DNA from 3 places in the uncultured Spongiibacter sp. genome. Region 3 is predicted to be linked to each of the others. Evidence: riboswitches for the same ligand, from Rfam matches in the RefSeq annotation. Region 3 holds a riboswitch; each other region holds the start of a gene.
The links. A riboswitch is a leader RNA that binds a small molecule or an ion and turns the genes downstream of it on or off. The one in region 3 is predicted to bind cobalamin.

Region 1 (10,793 bases), on a different contig from region 3:
CTTCTTGCTGCCGGTTCTCGCGGGCGAGCGCTACAAGGCTTTCTTAGAAGAAACCATGTGTGACCGTGCCGACTTTTTCTTTGCGGGCCACGACCACGACCTGCAGTGGCTAATGCCGACGCCATCGTGTGGAAAGACGGAGTTCATTCTATCTGGCGCGGGAAGTAAAACCCGCAGCCTGGTGCGGCGCGACGAAAATCCCGTGTTCTACGAGCGCGGCGACAGCTACGGGTTTTTCTGGGTAGAAATCAAAGGTGACCGCATGCGTGGTGAGGCCTATGAGGTTGATCCCAATGACCCTGCTTTAGGACTGGGCTCGCTCTCCGACCCCCAGCCGGCTTATGGCCGTCAGACACCGCAACAGCCCTCACAGGGACTGGCGGCAAGCGATGCCTTTAGCAACCCCTTGCAGGGCGATCCGAGCTTTGATGTGTCGTCGGAGCAGGGCAACCTCGACCCTGTGCAGGAGCAATTGCGCGCTGGTTTTGATGGTTTGGCTGCAGCCGTACCGGAAGAGAATCTGGCGGCAGTCATTGCCTCGGTGGGCGCTGCGACGGAAGGCTTGATTGAAGTCGTGGACGCGCTGGCAAGTGGCGCCCAAGCCGCTGCGACAGAGCAAAACCCGGAATTGATACTGGCGGGTTCTGCCAGGGCGTCGCAGGCATTGCTGTACTCGTTGCAGCAGTTGCAAGCCATTGCCGACCGCGATGATTTGCCCGCACCGTTTGATCAGTTAGCGCCAGCACTGGATGCTTTCAAAGCCGCCAACAACCAAGATGGTGAACAGCCGCCCGCGGACTTGCGCAGTTTGACTGACCCGCTGCGGGGCCTGGCTGGCAATATTCAGGGCATAGTCGATGCCATTGAAGAAGAGGCCGGTATCGTCCCGGTGGTGGGTGGCAGCTTTGCCCTGCTGTCCGAGCTATTACTGGACGTGGGCCGCAGCATCGACGCCATCGGCAATGTCAGCGTTAGCGAGCTGGGGCAAGTGCTGTCTTCTACCGTGGAAGACCTGTTGAATAATATTCTCGTGGGTGTGATCCCCATTGAGCAGTTTGCGCCGGCTGAAGTGACTCAGGCCATCGGTTTGGGGCCGGCCTTCCTGAGCAGCGCTTTGCTGGCCGTCACCCGAGAATTGGGCTTCCATATTGATAACTTGCTGTTGTCTCAGTTGGATCCGCTGATCGGCGCTCTGGATCAACTGCTGTTGCGGCCGCTGTTTGATGCCTTAGCGGGACTGTCTGAATTCTAGTGAGCAGGTATGGAGCAGTTTATCGAGATCGATGTGCTGCTCCACGCTGTCGGCAATGCGGTCTAGGTTCGTTTCTATGACCGCGTCGTAATTGTAGGCAGCCTGCTCGGTGGCACCAGCCCAGGTGAGCAGCTGTTGCCGAGCGTGGTCATCGTCGAACAAACCGTGGATATAGCTGCCCAGTACTTGTCCGTCGTCGCTAATGGCGCCGTCAAGGTGGCTTCCCAAATCGGCAAAATGGCGCGCGAGGCCGGCGCCCTCACTGACCCCAGCGTGAATTTCATAACCGCGAATTGAGGTCGCTTTGTCGTTGAGGTAGCAGTGCCCGCTGACTTGGCGCAGGGTTTTCTCGCTGGCCAGTGTGGTGGTGATATCAAGAAGGCCTAAGCCCTCACTGCTACCGGCTGGGCCTTCAATACCCAGCGGGTCGTGCAGTTCACTGCCCAGCATTTGAAAGCCGCCGCAAATCCCCAACACTTTGCCACCGTAACGCAAATGACGTTTGAGCTGATCGGCCCAGCCATTGTCGCGCAGCTGTTGTAAGTCAGCGCGCACGCTTTTGCTGCCGGGTAGGATGAGCAAGTCGCAAGGCGGCAGTGCATCGCCCTTGCGCACGAAGCAAAGGTCAACATTGGGGTGCAGGCGAAGGGCGTCGAAGTCGGTGTGATTACTGGTGCGGGGCAATACCGGTACCGCCACCCGCAAACTGACATTCTCGCGAATTTGCTGGGTATCAATGGCATCTTCGGCTTCCAGGTGCAGGTCGTGCAAATAGGGCAGTACACCTAATACCGGCTTGCCGGTGCGCGCTTCCAGCCAGTCCAATCCGGATTGCAGCAGGGCAATATCGCCGCGAAAACGGTTGATGACGAATCCAACAACCCGCGCTTGTTCGCTTTCTGACAACAACTCCAGCGTGCCCACCAAATGCGCGAAAACGCCACCGCGATCGATATCCGCAATCAGTATCACCGGGCAGTCAACCGCTTCTGCAAACCCCATGTTGGCAATATCGTTCGCGCGAAGATTGATTTCAGCGGGGCTGCCGGCGCCCTCCACCACAACCCAGTCGTATTGTTGAGAAAGGCGCTGGTGGGACGCCAATACCGCCTTTCGCGCAGTCGCTTTATAGCCGTGGTAGTCCTGCGCCTCCATATTGCGCAGGGCCTGCCCATGAATTATCACTTGTGCGCCGGTGTCACTATTGGGTTTAAGCAGAACCGGGTTCATATCGCTGTGGGGGGCTAGTCCGCAAGCCCGCGCCTGCACGGCCTGGGCGCGGCCGATTTCCTTGCCATCGGGGGTGACGGCGCTGTTAAGCGCCATATTCTGTGGCTTGAACGGCGCGACATGTAAGCCGCGGCGATGCAGGGCGCGACACAGTGCGGCGACGAGAACGCTTTTGCCGGCATCGGAGGTGGTGCCCTGAACCATTAGCGTATTAGTCATCGTCTGCCTCGTTCTCGGTTTGCCAGCCATCCTCCATAATGAGTGTGTGGAGGGGGCGGCGTTGATCCCACTGCGCCGTCTCCAGCATTGGGCGGTCGTAAAACTCCTCTACGGGTCCCAGACACAGCAGGGCAATGGGGTGGCTACCGTCCGGCATTTTTAGCAGTGCCTTCAAGGGTTCTGGCTCAAATAGCGATACCCAGCCCATCCCTAAGTTTTCGGCGCGTGCAGCCAGCCAAAGGTTTTGTATGGCGCAGGCGGCGGACGCCAGGTCCATTTCCGGCAGGGTGCGGCGGCCGAACAGGTAGCGCTCTCGCTGGTCGCACAGCGCCACCACAATGAGTTCGGCGCACTCGCGTATACCTTCTACCTTTAGCTGTAAAAACTCACTACCGCGTTCTTCCAGTGCCTCGGCTGAGGCAGTGATCTCCTGCTGCACCAAGTCATAGAGTTGTTCCCGGAGCCGGGGCTTGCGGATGCGGATAAATCGCCAGGGTTGCATGTAGCCGACGCTGGGCGCTTGGTGTGCGGCGCTTAGCAGGCGTGTCAGTGTGGTGTCGTCAATCTCGCCACCGGTGAAGTGACGCATATCCCGCCGCGCGGCAATCACGCGATAGATGGCGTCGATATCGTCGCGGCTAAAGTCAGTTTTCATTGCCGGTATGTCGCTGAGTGCGGGGAATAAAAACGCGCTGGCCTTGGTCTTCGAGTACGGTAAGTGGTTGCCGATACAGTTTTTCCAGGGCGGGGGCTTGCAGCATGATCGAGGCGTCTCCCCAGCAGGCATTGCCGTCGGGGTAGAGCAGAAGTAGCTGATCGCAGTACCGCGCTGCCAGGTTGATGTCGTGCAGGCAAAGCAGAACGGCATTTCCCTGTGCGGCCTGTTCGCGCATCATCGACATAACGGCGACTTGGTGGTGAAGGTCCAAGTGATTACCGGGCTCGTCGGCCAGCCAAATATCCGCTTGCTGAGTCATGGCGGTGGCAATGGCCAGGCGCTGTTTTTCGCCGCCGGAAAGGCTGCTCACCAGGCGCTGCTCCATGCCACTTAACTCCATTCGCGCAAGTGCGGCGCGAGCGATCTCAAGGTCCTCGGCAGACTCCATATCCCAGGCGCTTAAGAAGGGGTGGCGGCCGATCATCACCGATTCCATCACCGTTGCCGGGAAGCTGTCCGAGCGCTCCTGAAAGACAACAGCCATTTGCTGGGCGATTTGCCGCCGGCGCAGCCGTTGAATGGCCGAACCTGCGAGATATACCGTACCTTTACGAGGTTTGCGCAGTCCGGCCAGGGTATGGAGTAGGGTGGTTTTACCCGCGCCGTTGGGGCCGAGAACGCCCCAAACTTCGCCGCGCTGAATCGCAAAGTTAAGCTCGCTGCCATCGCTGCGACCCGGCACATCAATGCAAAGCTGGGCGGCTTGTAACAAGACCTCGCTCACTATCGGCTCCGGTATAACAGTAGCAAGAAGGTGGGAACGCCGAGCAGGGCGGTGATAACGCCAACGGGCAATTGCTCCGGTGCGATGATGGTTCTGGCCAGCGTATCTGCCAAGGTGAGCAGTGCACCGCCTGCCAAGGCGCAGGCGGGGAGAATCAGCCGCTGGTCATTCCCCAATATCAGCCGCAGCATATGTGGCACGACCAAGCCAACAAAGCCGATGCTGCCGGCGGTGGTGACCGCCAAAGCGGTGAGTAGGCTGGCGGCAATATAAATACTCCACTCCATGGGCTTAACGGCAACGCCCAGCGCGGCTGCTTGCAGCGGGCCGCGCGCCATTGCATTGAGGCTGCGCCCGAGTGGCAGCAGAAGCAGAGACAGAGCGAGTAGAGTCGTCAGTGCTGGCCACGGGCTGCGAGCATAGGCGAGATCCCCCATCAGCCAGAACAGCATGCCGGGCAGGCTTTCGGTGGGGGCAATGGCAAGCATAAAGGTGACCACGGCTCCCCATCCCGCCGCAATAACCACACCGGTAAGCAGTAAGCGTGTGGGTGTCCAGCTGCCGGTGCCGTGGGCTAAGCCGAATACCGTGATCGCCGATACAATGGCGCCGATGAAAGCCGAGCCTGAAACCGCCGCACTGCCCAGACCAAGCAGCATGGCGCTCAGGGCGCCCACCGCCGCGCCACCGGAAAGGCCGAGCACATAGGGGTCCGCCAGCGGGTTGCGCAGCAGCACTTGCATAAGTGCGCCCGCCACGGCCAGTAGCCCGCCGGTGGCAAAGGCGGCGAGGCTGCGCGGTAATCGCAGGTCGAATATCAGGGTGTGGTGTAGGGGTTCTCCCTCTCCTTGCAGCACCGCCCACAGCTCCGCGGTGCTAATGGCGACACTCCCAGTGCTTACACTAAGCGCAACGGCCAACAGCGCGCCGAGGCTGAGCAGGGCGAGTGCGGGTAGCAGGCGCGGGGTGTGATAGCTAGCGGCGGCCACGTGCGGTGTCCAGGTGCTGGCACAGCATACGGGTGCCGCTGAGGAGTCTTGGTGTTGGCCGTTGCAGGGTAGAGGGCGGAATAAAGAACAGATTATCTCTCTGCACGGCCAGCAGGCCTGAGTAGGGGCGCCAGTCGTCCAGCCAGCTGCGATTTTCTTCTCCCATGCCGCCGGCGATAATGGCTTCGGGGTTGGCGGCTAATACGGCCTCGTGGTCGATGCGAGCAGCCAAGCGCGGCAGGTTGCCAAAGACGTTTATGCCGCCGCACAGGCGTGTCGCTTCGCTAATTAGGTGTTGGTCGTTAACCGTCATTAAGGGGTTAACCCAAATTTGCTGAAAAACGCGAACGCTCTCAGCGTTCTGGTACTGCTTGCGTAAGGCGGATATGCCTTGGTCAAAATGCTCGGCGGCGGCATTTGCTGCGGGCTCGCTGCCGGCCAGCTCGCCAAAACGGCGCAGGGTGCGACTAACATCGTCAAAGCCGCGCAGCTCGCTGTAATACACCTTAAGCCCCAGTGCTTCGAGTTGCGCCAGTTGCTCTGTCGGGTTGCCACTGTGCCAGCCGATTAGCAGATCTGGTGTTAAGCTGAGAATCGCTTCAAGATCAAAACGGTTGTAGCTTCCTACTCTCGGCAGGGCTTTCGCTTCATCAGGGTGGTCACTAAAGCTGACGGCGGCGATTAATTTATCGCCCGCGCCTGCGGCATAGAGCAGCTCCGTCGCACCGGGTGACAGGGCGATAATGCGCGCAGCCGGAGCATCCAGGCAAACCTTTACGTTGCGGTCATCGTCAACGCAGCGCTCACTGCCGGCGTTTGCTATGTGCGCGAGCAGTAGGCTGAGTACGACAAGTAGGCGGCGCATCAATACTCCACGCCTTTTCTCGCCTTAATGCCCGCGCGAAAGGCGTGTTTTTTATCATCGATCATCGATACGGTGTCGGCCAGTTCTTTGAGGGCTGGCGGCGCACCACGGCCAGTAATAATCACGCTCTGCTCCCGAGGGCGGTTGCGCAGCGCTTCGTAGACTTCTTCGGCGTCGATGTATCCGTACTTCAGTATGTAGGTCAGTTCGTCGAGCAGCACCAAGTGTAATGAGGCATCGCTCAACAGTGTTTTCGTTTGCTGCCAGGCTTGCTGAGCGGCTTCGCGATCGCGTTCCCGGCTTTGTGTTTCCCAGGTAAAACCGGAGCCCATCACAATGAAAGGCACCTCGGGACAACGCTGTTGCAAGAAATTTCTCTCACCGCAATCCCAGGTCCCCTTAATGAACTGCACCACCGCGGCCTTGTAGCCGTGACCAATACAGCGAATCACCGTGCCAAAGCCCGAGCTGGATTTCCCCTTGCCCGGCCCGCTTAAGACGATAAGCACGCCGCGCTCTTCGGTCGCTTTCGCGACCTTGGCGTCGATCAGTGCCTTCTTCTTCTGCATGCGCTGTTGGTGGCGCTTCTCTTCTTCATTCATTGTGACGGAGCTCCATCGCAGTCTACGCGTTCGCCTTAGGGGGCGTAGGTGACGCTTAGCAGGGCTTCACGCCCAATTGACTCATAGTTGCCGAGGCTGAAGTGTCTGGCGCTAACGTAGTCTTTGTCAAACAGGTTCTTTACCAGCAGTTGCAACTTGAGGCTGTCATTGATCTGGTAAGAAACACCGGCATCGACCAGGCCGTAGCCCGGCAATTCGTCGGTATTGCTGGTGTTTTCGTAGCGGTCACTGGTCAAGCGAACACTGGCATTGACTCCCCATTGCTGCCATTGGCGGTCAACATCGATGTTCACCTGACTATCGGCGCGGCGGCGCAACTCCTTGCCTGAATTTTTATCTTCAGTATCCAAGAGCGTTGCATTGGCTTCGATATGCCACTGTCTTACTACGGTTGCTAAGCTTAGCTCCAGGCCCTCGATGCGCGCTGATTCAATTTGGTCCGGCCCGAAGGTGGCTGGGTTGTATTGAATGAGCTTATCCACGTCATTGATGAAATAGTTAACGCTCCACTGCCCCCAGGCGTGTTTGCCGCGCAACTCCAGCTCCCGGTTTTTAGAGCTTTCAGGCTCGAGGTTGGGGTTGCCGTAGCCGGGGTAGTAGAGGTCGTTAAAAGTGGGGGCGTTGAAGCCCTCGCCGTAGGCGGCGATCAATTTCATGCCCATGGGTAAGTCCAATCCGGCGGCGGCGTTGCGGGTGTCGCTGGAGCCAAATTGTTCATTACTGTCGTGACGCCAGCCCAATGCGTAGTCGATGCGGCCATAGTCGGCCTGCCATTGCGCAAAGCCTGCATTGTTCTCGCGTTCGTCTTTGCCGTAGCTCAGCGTGCTATCGACCTCGTCATTAATATGCTCGCCACCCAGGGTGAGTACGTGGTGTTTACCGAGCTGCCAGTCATTCTGGGCAGTGAATTGCTTGCGAGTGGTTTCGAATACATCGCCGCGAAGATTCGCGGCAACCAACGCGGGGTCGCGATAGCGATAGCGCGTTTGGCTTTCATCGGTAGATTGGCCCGCGGTAAGCTTCAGTGCCCAGTTGTCGCTTAGCTGAAATTCACCGCGCAAACCCGCGACGGTAACCGTGCTGTCTGTGTAGGGCTCGCAGGCAAAGTTATTGGGAAACGGTGCGTAGCAGTTGGTGTCGTATTCGCTCTCGCTATCGCTGTGCTGGTACAGCGCGTGAACTTTGGCGCGTGCGTTAAAGCGATGTGACACGCTGAAATTGATAGCCTGCTGCTCAAAACCGTCGTCATCGCCGTGGCGCAGTGCCTTGCTTGTGGTGTTGTCGACGCCGTCGGTCTCCTCGTACAAGCCGCTTAGGCTGAACTGAGTGTCGGCGTTTCCGCCGTTTACGGCAGCAACCGTTTTAACAGTACCCTCGGTGCCCGCGCTAAGTTGTACAAAGGGTTTCACGCCATCGGTGTCGTGGTACTTCTTGGTGATGATGTTAATGACACCGCCAATCGCCTCGGAACCATACAAGGCTGAGCGAGGCCCGCGAACAATTTCTACGCGCTCGATCAGCTCCGGGGGCAAGTTAGTGAGCGAGGGACTGCCCAGTGTTGCTGAGCCTACCCGCACGCCGTCAACCAACAGCAGCGTATGATTACTTTGGTTGCCGCGAACAAACAAGCTGGTGGCGGCGCCGCGGCCACCATTGCGCACGAAGCTGATGCCAGCGGCGCGAGACAGCAATTCTTGCAGGTCGAGCGGTGCGATACGCTCGATATCGGCGCGCTCGAATACCGTGACTGGCGCCAGTACTTCGGCAATGCTTTGCTCAGTGCGCGTGGCGGTAACGACGGTGGTTTCTATTTCGCCGGCGCTGGTAATCAGCGGGCTGGATAAGGCTGCAAGCAGAGCAGTGTTCACAGCAAGTGGACGGTTTTTCATGACTTACCTCAAAGCTAAAAATAGGAAGCAATGAGGGAGGGATAGTGGTGATATACAAGTATATGACCGCTGATGAAGCCCTCCGCTACATCGGGTGATAACTGATTAGGCCGGTTCCGGGCTCTCACCAAAGGTGATTACCGTTGCGGGGGCAGCGTCGGTCTTGTCGAGTGGTCGACTCACCGAACTTCCCGTTTAACCCTCAAACTAATGTCTTTGGGCACCTAACACAGGCGGCGCAACTCTATTCGGGCGAGAAGGCGTTGTCAAATATTCAGCGCCAACGCTCGACTGCGGGCGCCAGGTTCGCAAGCTGGCGGGCTGGCTTGCCAGCCCTGCTTCCGTTGGTATTAATGGAGGTACTTGTCTAGGTCGATCAGTGACTTAGCATTTTCCTTTACCAGTATATCGATAATAAATTCCCGCTCAGGCGTGATGACTTTCATCTTGTGTTTTCCAGAAGGCATATTGGGTAATTTGGTTGGCGGCGTGCGAGAGATGCCGTTTATTTCCAGCTGAATATCGTTGCGGGTCGTCACGATTACGAGCACACCAGTCGATTGCACCACTTTTCCTGCGCCTAATTGTTCCGACATATTGCCCGAGGGTTGCATGTCGAAATCATAGGCAAAGGCGTCGTCGGCTTCTATTTGGACGCTAATCGTCTTGGCACCGAAGAAGTCCTTCCGAACTTGTATGGTGTGCCGACCCTCGGTGAGCTTGCCTACGTAGGGCGTGGCTTTACTTATCTTTCCGCTGGGCTTGCCATCGATGTATACGTCGACATTGTCCATGTTTGCGGTAAGGCGAATATAGCCGCTGCCAAGCTTTTCAAGCCGACTGATCTCTTGGTGGAGCTCCGTGCCATCAAAATAGCGCAAGGGGTAACTGGCGGTGCTGTGATTAGTGGAAAAGCTAAGCGGGACAGTAATTTCCTTGAGCCAAGCATCAATCAGGTGGTGGTATTTCTTTGGCAGCTGACTGAAAAAATGCGCCTTCGAAAAGCCGAGGTGCTTGTTGGCTGTCGCCACCTCTATTACGCCGTCATCTACCGTAATTGTCATACCGTCAGGTACATTACCAGCCCGGGGTTGAACCTGAGCCTTCACGCTGCGCTGGTTTTTGAGTACCCGCTTAAACAGTGCATCCTGCTTGACGATATTAACGACCGTATCTGTGATGTTGCGCTCATTGAGCTCGCCGCCAGGTGCTAGCCTTTTTAAGACATTACTCTGATAGCGATTTAGTCTTTCGCCGTTACGGTATGTTATGCAGCTGTGCAAAGCCGACATGTCTAGGCTGCACAGTATGGCATCACCCTGTTCCGGGACGGATACTTTACCTCCGCTCTCGAGGCGCTTTGTCGTCTCCCATATGAGGCTGGGTTTGCCACTGATACGCCGGTTGCGAGTGGTTGAGGTTTCGGCGCTATGCAGCGGTGACAATAACTCGGTCAGTGCCTGGCTTTGCTCCAGGTAAAGGCGCTTCTTCTTTTTTGCGCCGGCGACGCGATGTTTGTAGTCGTCGTCAGAAAACGCCGCCCAGGATTGAATGTAGTCAATGCTCTTGATGTGCGACTCGGTGAGATTCGCCTCGCGATCTATGGTGTACGCCAGGACAATTTGCTGGGGTGTTTCGGTGCGCGTTGAAATTTCAAATTTTTCCGCCTGTACGTCCATGTGCTCAACAATAATTTTTGTTTGATGGACAAGTTCGTCGGGGTAGTACTTGTAGTACTTTGTTGCACAGCCTGAGGAAAGGATAGCCAGCAGGCATAGAGTGAAAACAGAAAGTCCCTGTCGATAACGCGTCATTTGCCATGAGTCCTGAAAAATACGAGTAAGGTCGCCGCAGGCATTGTGGCCTACCTGGCGACCAATTGTAGCGAAAATAAAGCGCTTCTGACTTGCAAGCTGCTGAATAAAAGCAGATTAAATGGGCTGCGGCGGTCGCCTTTTTGCTCCTCATGCGGCGTGTTAGCAGGTGGTTGTCGTAGAGTTTGCTTGTCGCGAATGGCGCCCACTTATGCTTTGCGGTCAGGTAAAGAGCGATGCCAGGGTAGAGAGGTTAGACCTTGTTTTGATTTTTTCGGTACTGGCCGGGAGACTGGCCGTGCCAGCGCCGAAAGGCGCGGGTGAAGCTTGCTGTATCCAGGTATCCGAGCTGGGCGGCGAGTTCTTCCAGCGTCATCAGGGAGTTTTTTAGCAGTTGCTCGGCGAGTGAACGTCGCTCGTCATCAACCAGTTGCCGGAAGCTGGTGTTCTCCTCTTCTAGGCGACGACGG
Region 2 (10,793 bases), on a different contig from region 3:
AGCGGCAGGCTTAGCTCCAGGCGACTGCCGCCTTCCGCGCGGCGCTGCCACTGTAGCTGGCCGCCGTAGCGTTCGGCCGTGGCGTGGCTGAGCAATAGGCCCAGCCCGAGGCCCTTTCCTTTGGTGCTGACATAGGCGCGGTGAATACGCCCCTCCGCGCCGGGCAGGCCCGGACCGCGGTCACAAATCGTTATGTATAAATGAATATCGTCGCGATGAACCGCCAGCGCAACATCGTCGGGGCTGGCGTCGGCGGCATTGTTTAGCAGGTTGAGAATGCTCTGCGAGACGGTGCCGTCTAAGTTGATGGACAGGCTCTTGCAGTCGTCGGCAATGGACACGGCGACAGCGCAAGCGGGTCGCATAAGCTGCCAGCGGTCGATAACACCGTCGATATAGCTAACCACTGCTGTGGCTTCTGCTTGCTGGGTACTCAGGTCGCGAGCGGTGCTCACCAACTTATCGAGAATCTGTTTGCAGTGGTCGACTTGCTCGCTAAGTGCCTCCACATCGTCGGCATAGTTGTCGTCTATTTCGTCCAGCAAGTCTTCGCTAATTACCTTAATTGTGGCTAGCGGCGTGCCGAGTTCGTGCGCTGTACCGGCCGCGAGTGTGGCGACGGCGAGCAGTTGTTCGTCTTGTAGCTGGCGTTCACGCACCTGGGCGAGCTCGTTTTCTTTTTGGCGTAGGCTGGACGCCATGGCGGATACGAAGTAGCTAATAAGCAGGGCGCTGACCACGAAGTTCATCCACATGCCGACCATATGCATATTGATGGCCGGGGCGTTGTGCATATGCTGGGCGTGGGGCGAAAGGGGCGCCAGCGGGATGAAGTAAAACAGCAGTAGCCCATATGCCAGCAGCGATACGATCACCAGGCCCCAGGTGTAGCGCAGCGGCAGTGTTGTCGCCGAGATGCACAGGGGCACCAGCAGGTAAGAGATAAATGGGTTGCTACTGCCACCGGAGAGGTACAGAACGGCGGTAAAGCCGGCGACATCAATGCACAGCTGAACGAAAAATTCTAAGTCGGTAACGGGCCAGCGCTGATAGCTGCGCCACCAGCAAAAGGCGGCAAAAATAGCGATGACGCCAAGCAGCAGCTCGAGTGTTACGTAGGGGAGGAGCCAGCCAAGCTGGTATTTGGCGAACTGCAAGGCACCGAACTGCCCGGCGATAACAACGCTACGAATCGCGCAGAGTCGGCGCATATTGGCGATGTCTGAATTCACAGGCCGCTCCAGATAAAGAGGCGAGTATAGCGCTTGTCGCCATGTAGGCGAATGACTGCGACATTTTGTCGCAGAGAGGGTGGCGGCGATTTTGCTACCATGTAGCCAACTTTAGGCTTAGTCATAACAACAGGCAATTTCTATGTCCCGCTCTACTCTTTGCACGGCGCTACTGTCGGCTGCGGTTTTAAGCTCAACCCCTGTATTTGCGCACGACGACATTGTGCAGGTGGCGTCGATGGGCGCGGCCGCCCACGGCCCCATTGGGGTAATGGGTGACCACACTCACAAGGCGGGTGAGTGGATGTTCTCCTACCGCTATATGGCGATGGAGATGGAAGGCAATCTCGACGGTGGTGACTCGCTCTCTGCCCGAGAGATTACCGGCACGATGATGAACCCCGGCCCCTATATGGTTGCGCCGCTAAGCATGGATATGGAAATGCATATGTTTGGTGCCATGTATGCACCCAGCGATGACGTTACGCTGATGTTTATGCTGCCCTACCTGAGTAACGAAATGGATCACCAAACGCGCATGGGTGGCCGCTTTACGACAGAGAGCAGTGGTTGGGGCGACGTGAAGGCCTCGGCGCTGGTCACACTGTATACCTCTGCCGATAATGCCCATCGAGTGCACGCCAACCTCGGCCTAAGCTTGCCAACTGGTAGCATTGACGAGCGCGATGACACGCCAGCAATGAAAAATGCCAAGTTGCCCTACCGCATGCAACTGGGTAGTGGCAGCGTCGACCTGCTGCCGGGTGTGACCTACAGCGGTCAGGATGCGTCACTAAGCTGGGGCGCCCAGCTGGCGTTGACCATTCGCAGTGACTACAACGACAACGACTACCGTCTTGGCAATCGCGCCCAAGTAAGTGCGTGGTTGGCGCACAGCTTCTCTCCGGCGTTGAGCGCTTCGTTGCGCGTAACTCACAGCGCCTGGGGAAATATCGAAGGTGCGCGAGACGATCTGAATCCGATGATGGTGCCAACGGCGGACCCCGATGCGCAGGGCGGCGAGCGCAGCGAGCTCTCATTGGGCCTCAATTACCTGTTCCTGAAAGGGGCTGCGAAGGGGCACCGGCTGGCGCTGGAATATGGCGAGCCGGTTTACCAGCACTTGGACGGTCCGCAAATGGAACTGGACTCGACGCTAACCGCGGGCTGGCAATACGCATTTTAATGCGCCTGTCATAGAGCTGCGTCAAACTCCAACATCAATGGCATGCTATTCTGGCATGCCATTTTTGGTTGTAAGGGAGTGCAGTAATGTCCAGAAAGCTAGTTATCAATATCCACCTGTATTTAGCCGCGTTCTTTGCGCCGATGGTGGTGATCATGGCGCTCTCAGGTGGGCTCTACCTGTTGGGTGTAAAGGGCAGTGTCGAAAAAGAGACCGTAGCCGTTGTGCCGGTAAAGATCGATACCCAAAGCCCCGACCTGGAGCAGCAGGTGCGCGACTTACTCCAAGAGCAGGGCCTTAACAGCAACTTCCAATATTTGAAGCACCGCGGCGAAAACCTGGATACTCGTCCGACCAACCGTCAGTTCTACCAGTTGTTGCAACGCGACGATGGCCTGCATATTGTCGCTGCCAAGCCCGATTTGATTGCCGCTTTAATCGAGCTGCACAAGGGGCACGGCCCCACGTTGTATAAGCAGTTTGAAATTGCGTTCTCGATGGCGCTGGTCGTGATTATGCTCAGTGGTTTGTATTTGGGCTTGGCCTCAAAAGGGCTGAAAACACGCACCATACAGCTGAGCTTGTCCGGCACAGCGCTATTTCTGATTCTTGCCTTATTGGCCTGACAAACTTGTACAGCGGGCGAGCTGTGGTATGCTCCCCCGCGTTCTGAAGGTGCCTGTCGACACGAGCAATCGGTCTGGCAGGTTAAACGGGAAGTTTGGTAAACCGCCAAGGTGAATCCAACGCTGCCCCCGCAACGGTGATCATTTCGATGAGAGCCCGATACCGGCCTTTAGACGTTAACAGCAATGAAGCGGAGGGCTTCATGCGTTGGACTTCTTCTGGCCCTTGCGGCTCGCTGTCGAATTCCCTCGTCCCCTCCCTCATGCGTTTTTTAACTTACGTTTGAGGTTTCACAATGAACAATACGCGATGTTTGCTGCTGTGCAGCGGGCTGGTGTGGTGCGCGCCAAATTTTGCGGAGCATCTTCAACTTGAAGAAATGGCGGTGACCGCCGAAGCCGACACGTCGGCGGGCTTATCGTTGTATGAGCAACACCGGGCCGGGTCTCGGCTGGGCTTAACCGTTATGGAAATTCCCGCCAGCGTGGCGGTCATCACCGGAGAAGACATTGCTGAAAAGGGCGACTTCTCGGGCTTGTCTGCGCTAACGCGGGCGGCGGGCTTCGCCGCCAATGCCTCGCCGGGAAATGGCGGCAGTGCCACGTCCGTTCGCGGGTTTGCCGGGCACAGTTCGGTGGTTAGCACCTATGATGGCAAGCGCTTGTATGTGGGCAGTGGCACGGTCAGCTTTCCTGCCGACACTTGGACAATGGCGCGCATTGAGGTGCTGCGTGGCCCTGGTTCGGTGATCAATGGTGTGGGCGCCATTGGCGCCACGGTGAATTACGTGCCGAAAAAGCCGTCCTTCGAGAAGGCGCCGAATGAGCTTGATATCAGTGCAGGCAGTTTTGGTTTGCGACGTTTTGCGCTGGGCCTGGGGGATGCGGTATCCGACCAGCTCGCCTACCGCATTGATGCGGTGGATCACCGCAGCGATGGTTACGTGGACCGCGCCGATGAGCATCGGCAGGCGCTGGCAGTTGGTGTCTTGTTTCAGCAGACGGCGCAGTTGTCGTGGCAGCTTGCCGTCGATATTGCCGACACTGATGCCGCGCCCTACTGGGGAACACCACTGGTCGATGGTCGGGTGCATCCGTCGACACGTCGCAATAATTACAATGTTAGTGATGCCATCGTGTCTTACCAGGATTTGTGGCCGCGGCTCTCTGCCACTTGGCAGATCAGCGAGGCGGCGGTACTGCGCAGTGAACTCTACTACATGCGTGCCGATCGCCACTGGCGCAATGTTGAGAGTTACGCCTACAACTCGGCCTCTGGTGAGGTGGATCGGAGTTTCTATCTGGAAATACTGCACGACCAGGAGCAGTTGGGCTATCGCGCGGATGTCACCTTAGCGCGACCCCTACTGGAGCGTGACAACCGATTCAACATCGGTCTGGAAGTGAACGATATCGACTTCAGCCACCGCAACAACTCCCCTTACCAAGGCAGCAGTAGCGTCGACCTGGAGCAGCCTGCGCCGGGCCGTTGGCGCGACGGTGTGCAGAGTGCCACCAGCGATGACTTCAGCAGTGAGACACAGCAAGTCGCCTTGTTTCTCGACGATCATCTGCAAATCACGCCACAGTGGAGTGCCGTGTTGGGCTTGCGCTACGACCGACTTGAGATCGAGCGCAACGACGTTGCGCGCAGCAACGGCCAGAGCGCGTCGCGCAGTACCTCGTCGCCCAGTGGTGGCAGTTGGCGTGTTGGTGTGGTTTACCAGCCGTCAGAGGAAACCTCTGTCTATGCGCAATACAGCCGTGCACTCGACCCCATTGGATCGGTACTGACATCGGTGAACGATGACGTAGAGCTGGCCAAGGGTGAGCAAGTAGAGCTTGGCGTAAAACAGCAGTACTGGCAGGGGCGTTTGCAAACCAGTTTAGCGGTATACGATATCGTCAAACGCGACCTGTTGAGCGCTGACCCCGGCGGTGTGCAGCGGCAAATTGGTGAGCAATCTTCCCGAGGTATCGAGTGGGAGGTGTATACACAGGTAAGCGAGTCGGTCAGCCTGGATTTTAATCTGGCATTGGCGCGGGCGCGTTACGAGGAGTTCGTGAAAGGTGGCGATGATCTCTCCGGGAACACCCCGCGCAATGTCGCCGAGAAAACCGCCAACCTGTGGCTGCGTTGGCAGTGGCATCCTCACTGGCAGCTGGGTGCGGGCCTGCGCTATGTGGGTGAGCGCTATGCCAATGACAGTAACACCTCGGTATTGCTGTCCTACCGCGTTGTCGACGCGGCCCTTCACTGGCAGGTTAGTGATGCCCTGCAAATAAGTTTGCGCGGTAAAAACCTGTCGGACACCCGCGACTATGTGTTGGCACCCTATGGTGATCAGTGGATCCTGGCAGATGGACGGGCTGCTGACCTCAGTGTGAATTATCGCTTCTGAGGCGCGCCGCGATGAAACTAAAACGGTATTTATATCTGGGGCATCGCTGGCTGGGTGTGGCTATGTGCGTGCTGTTTGCCATGTGGTTTATCAGCGGCATTGTGCTGATGTATGTGCCCTATCCTGGCTTGAGCGAGGAGGAGCGACTGGCGGGCTTGCCGCCGCTGCGGGCCTCTGCCGTTGCCGTTTCCCCGCGGCAGTTGTTGAGCGAGGCGGGCGTTACTCAGCTAAGTCTGCGCGCCATTGGCGATCGCGCTGCCTATGCTGTTGGTTTCAGTGATGGCCGAACAGAGCGGTATTACGCTGATACGGCCGAGCCCGTCGCCGCCATTTCTGCGGAGGAGGCCGTCGGGCTTGCGCAGGCCTTTGCCCGGCGCAGTGGTCGCCTGGCTGCCGGTGACGCCGGGGTGGTATCGGTGGCGAGTATCGACTACGACCAGTGGAGCTTATCGTCGAGCTTGCGTGAGCATCGCCCGCTCTTTCGGGTGGACCTTGGCACCGAGGATGGGCTTCAGCTTTATGTGTCGTCGCAAACGGGCCAGGTGCTGCGTGATACCACGCGCTTTGAACGCAGCTGGAATTGGCTGGGGGCCAACCTGCATTGGCTCTATCCGGCGGCGCTGCGTCGCCACTCAGAACTGTGGGCACAGTTGGTAATTGCTTTATCGCTATTGGGGTTGCTGTCTATTGCCAGTGGGGCCGTTGTAGGTATTTGGCGTCTGCGTCTGCGCAAACCCTACAAGGGGCGTCGCTATAGCCCCTATCGTGGGGTGATGAAATGGCACCACCTAATGGGGCTGATCTGCGTATTATTCTTCGCCACCTATATGTTCAGCGGTTTGATGTCGATGAACCCGTGGGGAATTTTTTCGTCAGGTGAGCCCTACTCACGGCAGGCGCAGCGCTATTACGGCGGCGGCGAAATCGCGGACGAGGTGGCGTCACTGCCCGCGCTTCAACAGGTTCTCCGTAGCGGGGAATACCGAGAATTGCATTGGCGACGATTGGGCGGCGAATATTACCTGCTTGGCTCGCGCTCCCCTCGCCACACAGACCTATTGCGGCCGCTGTCCTGGCAGCGTGAGCCGGTGATGGCGGCGAAGATCGCCGAGGCCGCAGCGCAGCTGCTGCCCGACCACGGCTACCGGGTTGAGGTGCTGGCCGGGCACGATGTGTACTACTACAGCCATCACCAGCGTTATCGTCCGCTGCCTGTGATGCGTCTGCGTTTTGACGACCCACAGGCAACGTGGTTCCACATTGACCCGCTCACGGGTGAGCTGCGTGGCAGGCTTAACCAGCGCGAGCGATTGCGGCGCTGGCTATACAACGGCTTGCATAGCTGGGACTTTTTGCCGCTGTTGAACCGTCGTCCTCTCTGGGATGTGTTGGTGATTGCAATGATGATTTTGGGGGCTGGCTTTTCGATAACCGCGATAATCATCGCGGCGAAACGCCTTCAGGCGCGGCCCAGCAGGCGCCGCGCTTACCCGCGAAAATAAACCTGCACCAAGTGATAGCCGAACTTACTCTTGATCGGGCCGTGGGTCTGGCGCAGGGCGTTATTGAAAATCACCTTGTCGATGCTGGGTACCATTTGCCGGCGGTGAACTTCGCCGAGATCGCCGCCTTTCTTCGCTGAGGGGCACGTGGAATACTTGCGTGCCAGCACATCAAAGGCCTGCCCTTTCGAAAGGCGGCGTTTGATATCCAAGGCTTCGGCCTCCGTCGCGACAAGGATGTGGCGCGCCATTGCTGTGTTCATTGCGGGCATTCCCGGGCTGGTAATTAGGGGAGGCTGATTATAATGTGGCGGGCCAACGGTCGCGAATAGTTCCGAGTGTGTATGTACCGCCCCGCCTTTAGCTTTGATGATATTGCTGCAGAATGCACGGTTACTACGGGATGCTATCGCCTGGATGGCCGTTTGTTAGGGCTTCGTATAGCCGTGCCTGAAGCGCTGCACGGCTGCCACCCTTTTAATGCCTCGGCCTACGACTTCTTGCAGCAGCTGCGCAAGGAAATTTTTGAATGGGGCATTATCGAATTCCCCGGTTTGCCGCTGAACCCCACCAATTACACCCTGGCGCAACGCGCGCCTCAGCAGCATGCATACAGCAGCAATCCCTATCTCACTGACTTTTGTCAGCGCCCTCACCAGGACACACCGCCGTATCCGACGGCCTTTTGGCTGGCTGCACCGCGCCGTTATTTCGCTACCTGGGTGATGGGCCATACGATGGCTGAGCGCTTTTACCAGTTGCAGGGCCAGCAGCCACAGCTTTCTGTTGATGCCTTACACGAGCAGTGGGTGGCTCGCAGTCTTGAAGAAGGCAGTGGTCTGCTGCTGAATCGTCAGCCGGGTTTATTGATACTCGATAATAGTCACCACAATCGCTTGTACCATGCGCGAACCAGCCTGCTGTCGGCGCAGCAGGCCGCCGATGTTTGCAGCGATACCCCGATGTACGCGTTTAACGAGGTGGGGCTGCTGCATTATATTGACCAAATGGACAGTCGGCGCGGCGACGAACATCGCGATGCGCAAGCGCGACAACGGGTTGCAGAATTTATGGCCCGCGAGGGCTTGCAGGGCTGAGCTCAGGCTGACAGGCGAGGGATAAAAAATGCGAATTTGTGTGGTGGGCGCTTCGGGCAAGTTGGGGCAATACATGGTTCGGCAGTTGTTGGAGGCGGGTGACGAGGTCGCCGCTGTGTGTCGCCCCGATAGCGTGAAAAAGCTGGACGAATTTGCCGGCCGCATTGAGATCTTTCCCGGTAAAACCAATGACCGGGCAGTGCTGCGCCGTGCCCTTCAAGGCTGCGATGGTGCCGTAGTTGTGCTGGTGCCCTGGGGTGTCCAGCAGTATGCCTCTGGTACGGCGCAGGCGGTGCTGGATTATGCTGAGCCCGCCGCGCGCTTGGTATTTTCCTGTGGCTGGCACATCACCATGGATGGTCGCGACCGCTACCCCTGGCACTTCACGCTGTTGCTGAAACTGGTGGGTGCGATCGCAAAAATGCTGCGCCTGGTTGAGCTGGACGACCAGGTGGAAGCCTGTCGTCGGGTTTTTGCCAGCGACCGGCGCTGGACGGTAGTGCGTGGTTCCGACTTAGAGGAGGGCCCCAGCGAGGGGTTGCCAGTGTGGAGCGAGCACGTCGGCGACCCGATTTTGGCCAGCAATAAAACGCGGCGGGTGGATTTTGCTGGCTTTATGGTCGCGGCGCTTCGCGACGACAGTTTGCTGCACAAGGCGCCGGCAATCGTCAGTTGTCGCGCGCAATCTGTTATTGCTCTGCGTGGTGAATAGTCGGGTTTGGCTGCGGTTTTTACGGCCTAAAAAAAGCTATACCTCTATTCACTTTACCTATATAGTGGGCACCAGCTAGAAAGTAGCTCCTAATATTTATGCACGCCATTTCGATGTTCTACCTTTAGTTCTCGTCCTGATCTCATAAGTAATAGAAACACTTCCAGCACAACCGCCTCGTGTGAGGCAAAACATTATTTTTGAAAACTCAGGATAGAAATATGTCTACAGTTACTGGCACAGTAAAATGGTTCAACGAAACTAAAGGCTTCGGCTTCATCGAGCAAGAAAATGGCCCAGACGTGTTCGCACACTTCAGCGCTATCTCTGGCAGCGGCTTCAAAACTCTGGTTGAAGGCCAGCGTGTAGAATTCTCTGTAAGCCAAGGCCAAAAAGGCCCACAGGCTGACAACATCGTTGTACTGTAATGATGTGATCCGCTAGTCGGATCAGCATTACTCGGCTACGGCCGAATAACGAGAAGGGGCAGAACCGCGAGGTTCTGCCCTTTTGCTTTTGGGCTTTTAAAACACGGCTGAACTGGCATCATAGCCCTATACCCGCCAGCTCAATATACATAGGTACCACCTTGAATCACTACGATTTCGCCAGCCTGTCGCTCAAAAGTGGGCTGCGCAATAACCTTTCCTCTTTGGGCTATCAGAAAATGACTGCGGTACAGGCTGGCGCCCTGCCGCGCATTCTCGACGGCGTGGACCTGATCGCACAGGCCAAAACCGGCTCAGGCAAAACGGTGGCCTTTGGTTTGGGGGTGTTGCAGAAGCTGGAGGTCAAACGCTTTGCGGTGCAGTCATTGGTGCTGTGCCCAACCCGTGAGCTGGCCGATCAGGTGGCGAGAGAGCTGCGCAAGTTGGCGAGGGGCGTGCACAATGTGAAGGTGCTGACCCTGTGTGGTGGCATGCCCTTTGGGCCGCAGGTCGGCTCGCTGGAGCACGGCGCGCATATTATTGTGGGGACGCCGGGAAGGGTAGAGGAGCACCTGCGCAAGGGCAATCTTAAGCTCGACGCGCTCTCCATGCTGGTTCTGGACGAGGCCGATCGCATGTTGGAAATGGGCTTTCAGGCGACGCTGGACGCCATCGTGGAAAAAATGCCTAAGCAGCGTCAGACCCTGTTGTTCAGTGCAACATACCCGGATGAGATCCGCGCAATTTCCAAGCGGGTGATGAACCAGCCTGAATTGCTGCAAATTAAAGAGCAGCACAGCGCAACGACAATCGCGCAGAGTTTTTATTACGTCAATGACAATGCCGAGCGAGTAGAGGCAGTGCTTCGCTTACTGCTTGAACACCGTCCCGACTCCGCCGTGGTGTTTTGCAACACGCGGCGCGATACCGAAGAGGTGGCGGCGCGACTGCGCGAGGCCAATCTGAAGGTCATTGCACTGCACGGCGAGTTGGACCAACGCGCCCGTGACCAGGCCTTGGTGTGTTTCGCCAACAAGAGCGTGTCGGTGTTGGTGGCCACCGATGTGGCCGCGCGAGGCCTGGATATTGAAGAGCTGGATATGGTGATCAATTACCACATCGCCCGCGATCCCGAGGTTCACACTCACAGGATTGGTCGAACAGGTCGGGCCGGTGCAAAGGGGCGCGCCTGTAGCTTGTTTGGCGATCGCGAGCGCCAGAAAATTGAGCGGCTCGAAGCGCAGAGTCAGGCGGCGATCCGCCCCGAGCCCCTGCCCAGTGCCGCCGTATTGAGCGCCCCGGGCTACAAACCGGCGATGGTTTGCCTACAATTGGACTCCGGCAAAAAGCAGAAAATTCGCCCGGGTGACATCCTTGGAGCACTCACTCGTGAAGACGGTGTTGCCGGCAAAGAAGTGGGTAAAATTCATATCTTTGATAACTGTGCCTACGTTGCCGTGCGCAGACATGTCGCCGACCAAGCATTGCGCACGCTGACGGCCGGTAAGCTGAAAGGCCGCAGTGTACGGGTGCGCAAGATTCGCTGATGGCCGCTGCTGCTGGCGGAGCCGCAGCACGCCGCTCTGGTAGCTGACTTTCAGCGCCGCT
Region 3 (10,793 bases):
GATTTGCTGGTTGAATACCGCCAGTGCCCCTTCAAACCGGCCGAAGTTTAGCGCTTCGTTTGCGCCTGAACGCAGCCCCTGTTGTATGCTCTCGCCAATTTCAAAATCCTCGCTGAGCGTTTTCACGGTTATCGCATGATTTTTCGCCCAGTGCGCCAGGTCTTTGTCCGTTTCGACGCGGTTTGCCGGCACCAGTGTACACAGCCGCATGCGCGTAGACGACGCGCTGAGTGGCTCAAAGTGCACCCATCCAATATGGTCAGACTGCACCAGGAGCTGGGTGGTTGGGAACAAGGTGTAGACCACCTGAGCATGGTCGCGCAGCTGCCAGTCAGCTTCAGCTTGCGTGCGCAAATCGGCCATTGAGCGTTTGGCAAGTATGGAGCGCAGGTGCGGCCCGCTGCTTTCGTAGCTCGATAAGTTGTCAAAGAAGTAAGGCGCGATGGTGTTTCGGTGGGCCACGCGGAAGTGATAGGCCTCTATGCCGCCCTCCACCAACAACTTCCAATTCACCTCACGGGTTTGCTCCTCTACGTGGAGAAGCTGCAGCGACTCGCCGCCAAACCATGAAAAGTCCGGGGCATAGTCCTGCAAAAAGGCGGGGATATCCGGCGCTTCTTCGCCGGCCGGATTTACCCACAGCCAACCACCAAACTCGCTGCAACCAAGTCGTTTTAAGCCGTGCTGAGCGCGGTCCAGATCGGGGAAGCCCAGCTTTTGATGGGGTACACCAATAAGCTCGCCGCGGTTGTCCCAGGTCCAGGCGTGGTAGGGGCAGGTGAAGCGGTGTTTGCAGCCAGATTGTTCATCTACCAATCGCGTGCCCCGGTGGCGGCAAACATTTAAAAAAACATGCACGTGGCCATCGGCATCGCGGGTGATCAGCAGAGGTAAGCCGGCCAGTGTGCGGCGCAGAAAAGCGCCGGGTTCTTTCAGCTCGCTGCTGTGCACCAGAGGCTGGGGTAGTCGCCGGAAAATGGCGGCCTGTTCCCGCTCGAAAATCGACGCCGAATAGTAGTGCTCAACAGGGTTATGGCTAACGCTGTCGTCAAGAAAGGCGGACTTTTCTTCATTGAGTTTCAGCAACTCGTTAATGCGGTGGATTTCAGTTGTGTGTTTCACGCTGCGACCCCTTGCGATTTACGCGGCTTACCATGTGGTAAGTGAAACCATACTTACCACATGGTAAGCTGTCAAGCGGCAATAGAGTGTGGCAAACAGCCCGTTTGAAAAAAACAGTAGGAGCGCATGGCGATGAGTGAGGCAGCGGATACGCGACAGCAATTTTTGTCGGTGGCAACACGTCTGTTTGCCGAGCGCGGTTTCTATGGCACCAGCATTGCGGCCATTGCCGACGAGTTGCCCTATACAAAGCAGGCCCTGCTTCACCACTTTGGCAGCAAGGAAAAGCTATACGGCGAAGTGCTGAAAGGAATTTCTGACCAGTTGATGGCAGAACTAGAGGCAGCGGGCGATGCCACAAGCGGCGAGGGTAGCAGTGCCTTGGAAGACACGCTGATACGCTTTTACCGCCTGCTGGAAGGGCAGACCTACAAAACGCAGCTGCTAATGCGCGAACTCCTGGACAATAAACACCGCGCAACCTCTGCCAATGTTTGGTACCTGCGGCCATTTTTGGAGTCGCTTATCGCGTTGGCCAAGCAGGCCTCGCCTTCCACCTTTTCGTCCGATGCCCAGGCCTTAATTTCCGTGTATCAGCTGCTGGGAGCGATGAATTACTTTCTGGTTTCCGAGCCGACATTGAGCCAGATGTTTGGTGAGGAAATGTATCGCGAACTGCGCAGCGGCTACGAGGAAAAACTCAGAGTATTGATCTCGCAAGCCATTGGCTGACCCACACAAATTTCGCGCGATTAAATATCGCCTGGCGTCTGCTACCCGGTACTTAGTGCCCGCGCCTTTGTCTTGACCGAGTTAATTAAGTCGGTATGATCGCTCCCTGTTCCAGGTGCCCAATTGTTGTTTTACTTGGGTTAAACGGGAAACAGGTGCGCATACTGTGCTGATTCTGGCCATGCATGCTAGCCCTGTGCTGCCCCCGCAACGGTAATCAGAAGTAGTTTGGCACGGCCACTGTCTCACGACGGGAAGGCGTCAAACATTTGGAGAGATCCACTTCTGTAAGCCCGGAGACCGGCCTGAACACAGTGCGTAGTTGCGGTGGGCGACGTAGCAGGGTCAGTTTTCCCTTCTAAATTCCTCCCTTTTCGACAACCGCGTTTTATCAATCACATGCGGGTGGGCATGCGAGCGCAATAGCTGGTTATGCCAGTTGTCGAGACGTCCACTTGCACGCGGTATCACGGCCTTACTTTGGCTGCCGTACAGGAAGGGACTTCGGGTGAATCAGCATTTTAACAAATGGCACTGGACTAAGGCGTTACTGGTATTCCTCCTCGCACTGACAGCGAGTATGTTGTGCTCGGCGGCGCAGGCTAGCCTGGTGATCGTCTCCGACCGCTCTTCCTCGGTGCTGGTGGCGGGTGCTCACCGCTATCTTGATAAGAAGCCGCAGGCGGATATAGCGATTCGCACTGTTAGCCAAGTAGAGCGCCTGAACGACGCAGATTTACAACAGCTGCTGCTGAGTCATCATTCCTTACTTCTCGCCGGGGTGTTCGGCGAATCCGTCGAACGCCTGCTGGCAATGGCGTATCCGCGCGGTCAACGCCGCTTTGTATTGCACAGTGACAACCGGCTTATGGCGCTGCAGCGTGATGCCAATGGGCAGCCGTTTTCCAGCGCCGTTAGTCAGCAGTTTGTGGGCAGCGAGGGCTTAGCGCTGGATGCTGATTCACTGGCGGCCAGTCAGCAAAAATTTCCTGAGTACAGCGCGTGGTTGCAGGCACGGGCGTATTGGATTCACCGCTCGGCGGTGAATGCCGAGTCATTGATTGCGCTGCTGAATGACGGTGAGGCCGCAACACTGCGCGAACAGGCGCCGCTGCGTTTGGCCTTACACAGCAAACAAGGGGAGCGTTGGCTGATGAGTGACGAGCTGGATAAATCACTGTCTGCCGATAAACCCATTGTTTGGGTGCTCGACCACAACACCGGCGATCTCAACGGGGAATGGGCGTTGCATCGCGCCATTTGCGCAAACCCGCAGTGGCAGTGCGTCTCGTTATTGGCGGCATGGGGTGAGCCCAGCGTCGACGCTGTAGATACCATCGCAACGCTAATGGCTGGCAAGCGCGCGGCGACGCCCTCGGTCATTATTTCTCTGCAGGACTTTGTCGTCGGCGGCGGTGAAGGTCGCCAAGCGGTTCTCGATGCACTGCAAGCGCTTAATCTGCCTGTGTTGAAAGGCCTGCGGGTGCTGGACTGGGGCTATAGTGACTGGCAGCTTTCCGCTCAGGGTTTGCCCGCAGATTCGGTGCACTACCGGTTGGCCATGCCTGAACTACAGGGCATTGGACAGGCGCAAATTCTCTCGCTGGCGTCAGACTCCGGTATCGACCCGGCCACCGGTGCCAAGCTGCGTCGCAGCGAAGTGGTGGGCGCTGAGTTGGCCCGGCAACTGCGGCGGGTAGAGCGTTGGTTGGCGCTGCAAAACAAGCGCAACGTCGATAAACGGATCGCCATTGTCTACTACAACCATCCTCCCGGTCGCCACAATATCGGCGCAGATAATCTCAATGTGCCCGACAGTTTGCTGGAGATGCTGAAGGCATTGCAGTCTGCGGGCTATCACACCGGAAAGCTTCCAGAGAGTACCGAGGCCTTGCTGAGTTTGCTGCAGGAACGGGGGGTGAATTTACCCGAAGACCGTCAGGCATTGGCGGAGATGTCTGGCAAGGTCGCCAGCCTGAGTGCAGACGACTATCGGAAGTGGTTTGCCACGCTGCCCAAGGTTGTGCAGCAAGAAATGGTGGCTGGCCCGCTGGGAGAGTTACACCAGCGCATGGTGAGTCAGCTTGAGAGGCTCAGCGCACTTCAGGATTTTCGCCTGCGCCAGAAACGTTTAACGCTACTCACCGAGAGTATGCACAATACCGTCACGAATCTTCACCACGCCCTCGATGGTGTGCGTCAAAAAAGCCGCAATCGGGCGCTGGATTTATTGGAGCAGCTAGAGCGCGAATACCAGACGCAAATTGATGCCGTGGCCAGTGGTGGCCAGGCGTCATGGCAGGCCACCGAGGCGCGGGTGGCGGCGCTGGTTGCGCTGGGCATTGAAGGCATTCGCGGCTGGGGCGATGCCCCCGGCAAGGTAATGGTCTGGGACGAGCGTTTGCTGGTGCCCGGCGTTCGCTTTGGCAATGTCTTCGTCGGCCCGCAGCCACCGCGGGGCTGGGAACTGAACGAAGAGCTGTTGCACGCCAATTTGAGTTTTCCGCCGCCGCATCAGTACCTGGCGTTCTATCGCTACTTGCAGGATGACTTTGGCGCCGATGCGCTGGTGCATGTGGGTCGTCATTCCACCTACGAGTTTTTGCCGCGTAGGGGTGTGGGCCTGGGGGAAGACGACTACCCGAGCATTATCGCGGGTGATTTGCCGGGGGTGTATCCCTACATCGTCGATGGTGTTGGCGAGGGGATTCAAGCCAAACGCCGTGGCCTGGCGGTGATGGTGGATCACTTAACACCGCCTCTGGCAGTCACGGAGCTTTACGATGAGCTATTGGAAGTGCGGCAGTTAGTGGAGAGCGCAGAGGCCGCGAGTGACCCGTTCACCCGCAGCGGCGCACTGGCGCAGCTCAGGGCGAAAATCGATGAATATGGCCTGCGCGATGAGCTGGAAGCGTCTATGGACGAAGAGCTAAAAGTGCGAGGTATCGGTTTTGAAGAGATTGATGAAGAGCTCTTTCTCCACGAAGTCGGCCACTACCTGACCCATGTTCAGGAAGACTTTATGCCGCTGGGCCTGCATGTATTGGGTCGCGACTGGAGCACGGCCGGTGTTGATACCATGTTGGCTTCGATGGCGGACAGCGGCGCGACTGAGGCTGAAAAAACGACGTGGCGGCGAGACCTGACGCGTTCTCCCCAAGCCGAGATGACCGCGCTACTCAATGGCTTGAATGGGCGCTTTGTTGCGCCGGGTAAAGGCAACGACCCGATTCGAACCCCCGAGGCCTTGCCCACGGGACGTAACTTTCACGCCCTGGACGGCAGTCTTATTCCCAGCAAGCTCGGCTATCAGGTTGGACGCCAGCTGGCTGATCAGGTGCTTCGCGGCGAGCAAGGCGACGAGGTTCTGCTGCGTGAAAACGCCCAGCGCGTTGCCGCCAAATTCGGCGAAGCGGGCCCCGCTAATAAACAGGGCGTGATTCTTTGGGCCTCGGATGCGGTGCGGGACGAAGGGGCGATGGTGGCCTTTGGCCTAAAGCTGCTGGGTATGCGGCCGGTGTGGAACAGTCGCGGCATTGTAAAAGGGCTGGAGCGCATCGAGCTTGGCGAGGATCAGCCCCGGCGTATGGACGTGTTGTTTACCGCCTCTGGGCTGTTTCGCGATTTATACGGGCGACACATGAACTTGCTTGATCGCGCCGTGTTAATGGCGGTGGATGCCAGCCGCGACATCATCGCAGAGCGATACCCGAATTTACGGCCCGCCCTCAATGCCGCGCTGGCGCTGATCGAAGATACCGCAGCCGGTGGTCGCGAGCCGCTGGAGAAAAACCAAGTGGCGACTAACTGGGTGGTAGAGGCGCGCGCGATGCTCGCCGCGCAGCCGGGGATGGGTGCCAGTGAAGTGGGGCGGCAAGCCAGCCTGCGCGTCTTTGGTATTGCGCCGGGCGGTTACGGCGCAGGTATTAACCGACTGGTTGAGCGTTCAGGTGCCTGGCAAGACCGGAAGGAGCTGGGTGAGGTCTACCTCAAGCGCATGGGGCATGCCTTCGGCGTGGGTTTGCAGGGCGACGCGGCGCAGCAGGTGTTTCGCGACCAGCTGGCGGGTGTATCCAAAACCTTTCTCGGGCGCGCCAGTAACCTCTATGGTTTGATCGACAATAACGACGCCTTCGACTACCTCGGCGGTTTTAATTTGGCCGTGGAAACCGTCACCGGTCGACAGCCGGAAAGCGCCGTAATCAATCATGCCCGCAGCGATGCGCTGCGTATGGACAGCTTACAGAAAACGCTCGCCACCGAGTTGCGCGGTCGTTTCTTCAATCCACAGTGGATCAAACCCCTAATGGAAGAGGGCTACGCCGGTGCACGCACCATGGGCAGTGAATTCGTCGAGTACCTCTGGGGCTGGGAAGTCACCAGCCCGGAGTTAATCAGCGACGCGGTGTGGAGCGAACTAAAAGACGTTTACATCGACGACAGCCGCGACCTTGGGCTGGATACCTTCCTGAGCGAAGGTGATAAGCGCTATGTACAAACCAATATTTTGGCGGTGATGTTGGTGGCCATCGACAAAGGGTTTTGGCAGGCCGGTGAGCAAACCACCGCCCAGCTCGCCCAGCAGTTTGCCAGCAATATTATTGAGCACGGCAACCCTGGCAGCGGCCACACCCATGCTAATCACCCAATGTATGAGCTAGTAAAAGCCCAGCTCAGCGCCGAGCGCGCAGCGGAGCTTGAGGCCGTGTTGGCGCGCAGCCGCACGGTCGCCGAGCAACCGGCTGCTCAGCCCAGCACCATTCGTGAAGTGCAAGTGGCGCCGAGTGAGCTAGCGCCGGACCAGCATGCCGAGGAGTTGTCGGCAGCGAAGGGTGACGGTGAGCAGGCTGAGTCGGCGCGCAGTGGCATGTCGCCAACATGGTATTGGCTGCTGGCAATGGTCGTCGTGTTATTTGGTGTGGGTATTCGCCGCGGTTTGCGCGCTAATGCGTAACCGTTAGAAAAGGAAAGTCGCTATGTTTTCGAGTTTATCGCTGGATGCTTTACATACGTTATCTGGCCTGCTGTTAGAGCCTGTGGTGTGGGCACTGTTGCTTATGTTGGCTGTGGCCGTGTTTGAGTGTGGCCTGGCGCTGGGTGAGCGCTTTGGCGGCATTGCCCGCATGAGCCGCGCCGGGCTACTGGCAACGGGGCGGCGGCGCATTGAGAGGGCAGATTTTGTCACGCGACTCTCGCCCATGCTCGGCCTCATGGGCACACTGATTCCATTGGGGCCAGGGCTGGCCGCGTTGGGTGAGGGCGACTTGCAGGTGCTTACCACGGCGATGATCACGGCCTTTGATACGACGGTCATTGGCTTGTTGGCGGGCATGATCGGATTTGTACTTGGCCGCTTGCGCCGCCGCTGGTACGACCGAGCGCTGCTGGCACTAACGCCGTCGACAGACGCAGGGGAATAGCACAATGGATGATTGGCGGCGCAGTCACTTCTTTGAGCACGATGACGACCCACTGGGGCCCATGGCGAACCTGGTGGACATTATTCTGGTATTTGCCTGCGGTTTGATCGCCGCACTCGTGGCCTATAGCCCCGAGCTACAGCAGCACTTTGACAGCACACGCCAGCAACGGGATTTATCGCTGGGTGAAGAGCTGCCGCAGGCGCCGGACAGTATCCAGTCAAAGCTGCAAGACGGCAGCGGCTACGAATCTCTGGGCACTGTATATCGCGACCCGGAAACCGGGAAATTGATTCTGATCGGCGAGTGAAGCGGACTGCAACGGCCTATTTGTTGCCCCAGATTTTGGCCACCGCGCTATCTGAGCCTAAGGCGCCGACAAGCAGCGAAACAAAGCCGATACAGAAAAATACGACGACGGGAACCAGCGCGCCAAGCTGGTCACTGTTGAGTGCCGCTGCAGCGGAACCCAGCGATAACAATACAAACAATGACCCCACGATATTTAAAATCACCCGATGAGAGGGCTTATAGTTAGCTGGCTCCTCAGTCGTTTCAAAAACTTTAAGAATTGGCCAGAAAATTTTCTGCAATATTGATTTCACGCGTGCCCGCCTCAAACCCAAGGATACCCCTATGCTAGCAAATAAAGGCGGACTAAACGTGAACGCAGGCGTGAATTGGCACTGACCTACCGCCACCATCCTGCAAGGCCGCTATAGAACGTGTCGCGCTATTGCTGCGAGACGCTGTGGCTTCGCATCCTACTCATCATACCCTTTAATAATGTCTTCGTAGTTCCTTATCCGCTGTACATAGCGCACCGGCTCCAAGCCCCGTGCATAGCCATATTTCAGGTCTTTGTAATAGCGCTTATCCGACAGCAACGGCAGTACCTCTCTCATATCTGACCATCGCGCGGGGTCCTTGCCTAATTTGCGAGCCAGGGTTTGCGCATCATGCATATGAGCACGACCGATATTGTAAGCTGCCAATGCCATATACGTGCGATCTGGCTCTGGGATAGTGTCGTCAAAGCGCTCTCGCATCTTGTGCAGGTATAGCGCGCCAGCGGGAATGGCCTCTTTAGGGTTCAGGCGATCTTTAACACCCAACGACTTTGCGGTGTTTTGCGTCAGCATCATAATGCCACGCACCCCGGTGGGGCTTTTGGCTTGAGCGTCCCAATGAGATTCTTGATAGGCTTGCGCGGCGATAAGGGTTTCGTCGAGGTTGTGTTGTTTGGCGGCATTCGCAAAGATCGACTCATACTTGGGCAGGCGATCTTCAATGCGTTTGACTAGCGTGCGTATATCGACAAAGTCGAACTTTTCTATATAGCTGTAGTAACGGTCGTGGACTAACTGGGCAGTGGCCTTGCCGGTGTTGCTGTTCAGCCAGGTGTTCACTGCAGATTTGAGAGACGAGCTGCCTTTGGGCATCATCCAAGCCTGTGACTTGGCTTGGCTCACATCGAGCATTACAACCAGCTCCGGCATAAAACGGCGGTTCACATCGACGATATTGGAATCGGCAACCGTACAGTCAATTTTGCTGTCCCACACTTTTTGTAATAAGGCTTCGGTGCCTGTTTGGGTATTACTTTTCCAGCTCAATTGAGGGTTACTAAGCTTTAGGGATTGCAAAGTCTCTTCGTAGCTGCTGCCAGCAACCACTTCCAGCGAGACCTTATGAAGTTGATCTAGCGACTTCGCCACGTTCCCGCCGCGACGGCATACCAGTTGTTCGGTAACACTCTCTATCTGCTTGGAAAACAGGAACTGGGCTTCCCGTTGATCGGTTACCGTGAGCCCTGCGGCTGCCATATCGGCTTTTCCCGCTTTGAGAGCATTAAGGGTGTCGGTAATGGTTTCCTCAAGCACGACCACCAATTTTACCCCGAGGTGTTCCGCAAACGCCTCCGCCATCTGATATTCCGGCCCAGCGGCGTGGCTATCTTTATCCAGGTAGTAAATCGTAGGCGCGTTGCGCATCAGTACCCGCAGCTCCCCCGAGGTTTTAATGTCACTGAGTGTTCGGGGCTCGCTAGTGGTGGTCGATGTGCCGTCGTGACTACATGCGATTAAGCCGAGGCACGCAAGGGCTGCGAAAATCAAACGTGTGCTCATTAATAGGCCTTATGGAGTTATTTTCTAGCGCTACGGAATAGGACGCTGTTCCGATTCTGTGGGTTTCCTGGTGTACATAGTGCCGCCTGCGGGTTCTCTCCTGCTCATTCTTTATGTGGGGCCGTAAGCTATTGTAGAACAGGCTGGACTAGTCTGGACGTGATATTCTCCCCGCAACGGATAAACCCTAAGGAGCTGCATTTTGCTCAAATGTGAAGTAATAGAACCGCAAACGAAGGCCGATGCTGCCGTCATTTGGCTACATGGCCTGGGTGCCAGCGGCCACGACTTTGTGCCGGTGGTGCCTCATCTTGGCTTACCGGAAAATCACGGCGTGCGCTTTATCTTCCCCCACGCGCCGGAGATTCCCGTCACAATCAATGGCGGCATGGTCATGCCCGCCTGGTACGACATACTCGCCATGTCGCTGGAGCGCGAGATTGATACCGAGCAGATAGAAGCCTCCTCTGCGGCCGTGCGCGAGCTAATTCAGCGTGAACTGGATGCCGGTATTCCCAGCGAGCGCATCGTATTGGCAGGTTTTAGCCAGGGCGGGGCAGTGGTGTACCACACCGCGCTTTCCTACCCCAAACCGCTGGCGGGTTTGCTGACAATGTCTACCTACTTTGCCACCGCCAAAGAAGTCACCCTCTCGGAGGCAAACAAGGCCCTGCCTATCCACATTTTCCACGGCAGCCAAGACCCAATGGTGCCCGAAGTGATGGGCCATACCGCCGATCAAATCCTGCAAAGCATGGGCTTTAAACCCACCTACCGCAGCTACCCCATGCAGCATGAAGTCTGTATGGAGGAAATTGTCGACATCGGCAACAGTCTTAAAGCGTGGTTGGGGTTGGACTGAGGGGGTAGTCAGCGGGGATAGCCAGAGGGCGGCAATTAATCACGCTTGCTCCGTTGACGCCAAGTCTGGCGATTCAATCCGGCATTGGTACAATGCGTTTGGCCAACTGTGGCACACACGCAACCCCCGAGAGAGAAGCATGTCATACGAGCTCACCGGCAAAATTAAGCTGATTCAGGAAACACAAACCTTCAATAGCGGTTTTAGCAAGCGGGAAATGGTGGTCACCGTCGAAGACGGCAACTACCCGCAGGATATCAGCCTGGAATTCCTGAAAGAAAAGATCAGCCTGCTGGACAGCCTCAGTGTTGGGCAGATCGTTACCGTGAGCTTCGATATTCGTGGGCGCGAGTACAACGGGCGCTACTTCAATAATCTGGTGGGCTGGAAAATCCAGTCAGACGCCAGTGCCGCTGATAGTGAGCCTTACCCACCGGCAGACAACACGCCATACGACCAATCCTTTAGCAACACGGATGATGACATTCCGTTTTGATTCAGTGAGCCGCCGGAGTGCAGGAATAACCC

Region 1: another riboswitch for cobalamin. It lies ahead of ABNS66_RS04815 (TonB-dependent receptor); the one in region 3 lies ahead of ABNS66_RS11075 (cobaltochelatase subunit CobN).
Region 2: another riboswitch for cobalamin. It lies ahead of ABNS66_RS05335 (TonB-dependent receptor); the one in region 3 lies ahead of ABNS66_RS11075 (cobaltochelatase subunit CobN).

Annotation. Positions count from the first base shown of each region.
Region 1 covers NZ_CAXGPO010000006.1:46,106-56,898, forward strand. The annotation lists gene ABNS66_RS04780 (metallophosphoesterase) at 1-1,252, shown strand, start outside; gene ABNS66_RS04785 (cobyric acid synthase) at 1,229-2,701, opposite strand; gene bluB (5,6-dimethylbenzimidazole synthase) at 2,694-3,356, opposite strand; gene ABNS66_RS04795 (ABC transporter ATP-binding protein) at 3,346-4,143, opposite strand; gene ABNS66_RS04800 (iron ABC transporter permease) at 4,143-5,132, opposite strand; gene ABNS66_RS04805 (cobalamin-binding protein) at 5,119-5,997, opposite strand; gene cobO (cob(I)yrinic acid a,c-diamide adenosyltransferase) at 5,997-6,599, opposite strand; gene ABNS66_RS04815 (TonB-dependent receptor) at 6,635-8,509, opposite strand; cobalamin riboswitch at 8,600-8,752, opposite strand; gene ABNS66_RS04820 (PEGA domain-containing protein) at 8,860-10,323, opposite strand; gene ABNS66_RS04825 (AraC family transcriptional regulator) at 10,577-10,793, opposite strand, start outside.
Region 2 covers NZ_CAXGPO010000007.1:30,773-41,565, forward strand. The annotation lists gene ABNS66_RS05320 (ATP-binding protein) at 1-1,232, opposite strand, end outside; gene ABNS66_RS05325 (transporter) at 1,375-2,418, shown strand; gene ABNS66_RS05330 (hypothetical protein) at 2,505-3,044, shown strand; cobalamin riboswitch at 3,075-3,231, shown strand; gene ABNS66_RS05335 (TonB-dependent receptor) at 3,341-5,446, shown strand; gene ABNS66_RS05340 (PepSY-associated TM helix domain-containing protein) at 5,458-6,948, shown strand; gene ABNS66_RS05345 (peptidylprolyl isomerase) at 6,933-7,211, opposite strand; gene ABNS66_RS05350 (hypothetical protein) at 7,293-8,045, shown strand; gene ABNS66_RS05355 (NAD(P)H-binding protein) at 8,074-8,757, shown strand; gene ABNS66_RS05360 (cold-shock protein) at 8,979-9,185, shown strand; gene dbpA (ATP-dependent RNA helicase DbpA) at 9,347-10,732, shown strand.
Region 3 covers NZ_CAXGPO010000024.1:472-11,264, reverse strand. The annotation lists gene ABNS66_RS11085 (SRPBCC family protein) at 1-1,122, opposite strand, end outside; gene ABNS66_RS11080 (TetR/AcrR family transcriptional regulator) at 1,255-1,854, shown strand; cobalamin riboswitch at 1,951-2,178, shown strand; gene ABNS66_RS11075 (cobaltochelatase subunit CobN) at 2,363-6,808, shown strand; gene ABNS66_RS11070 (MotA/TolQ/ExbB proton channel family protein) at 6,831-7,274, shown strand; gene ABNS66_RS11065 (DUF2149 domain-containing protein) at 7,279-7,584, shown strand; gene ABNS66_RS11060 (hypothetical protein) at 7,601-7,879, opposite strand; gene mltF (membrane-bound lytic murein transglycosylase MltF) at 8,039-9,403, opposite strand; gene ABNS66_RS11050 (carboxylesterase) at 9,606-10,265, shown strand; gene ABNS66_RS11045 (DUF3127 domain-containing protein) at 10,405-10,761, shown strand.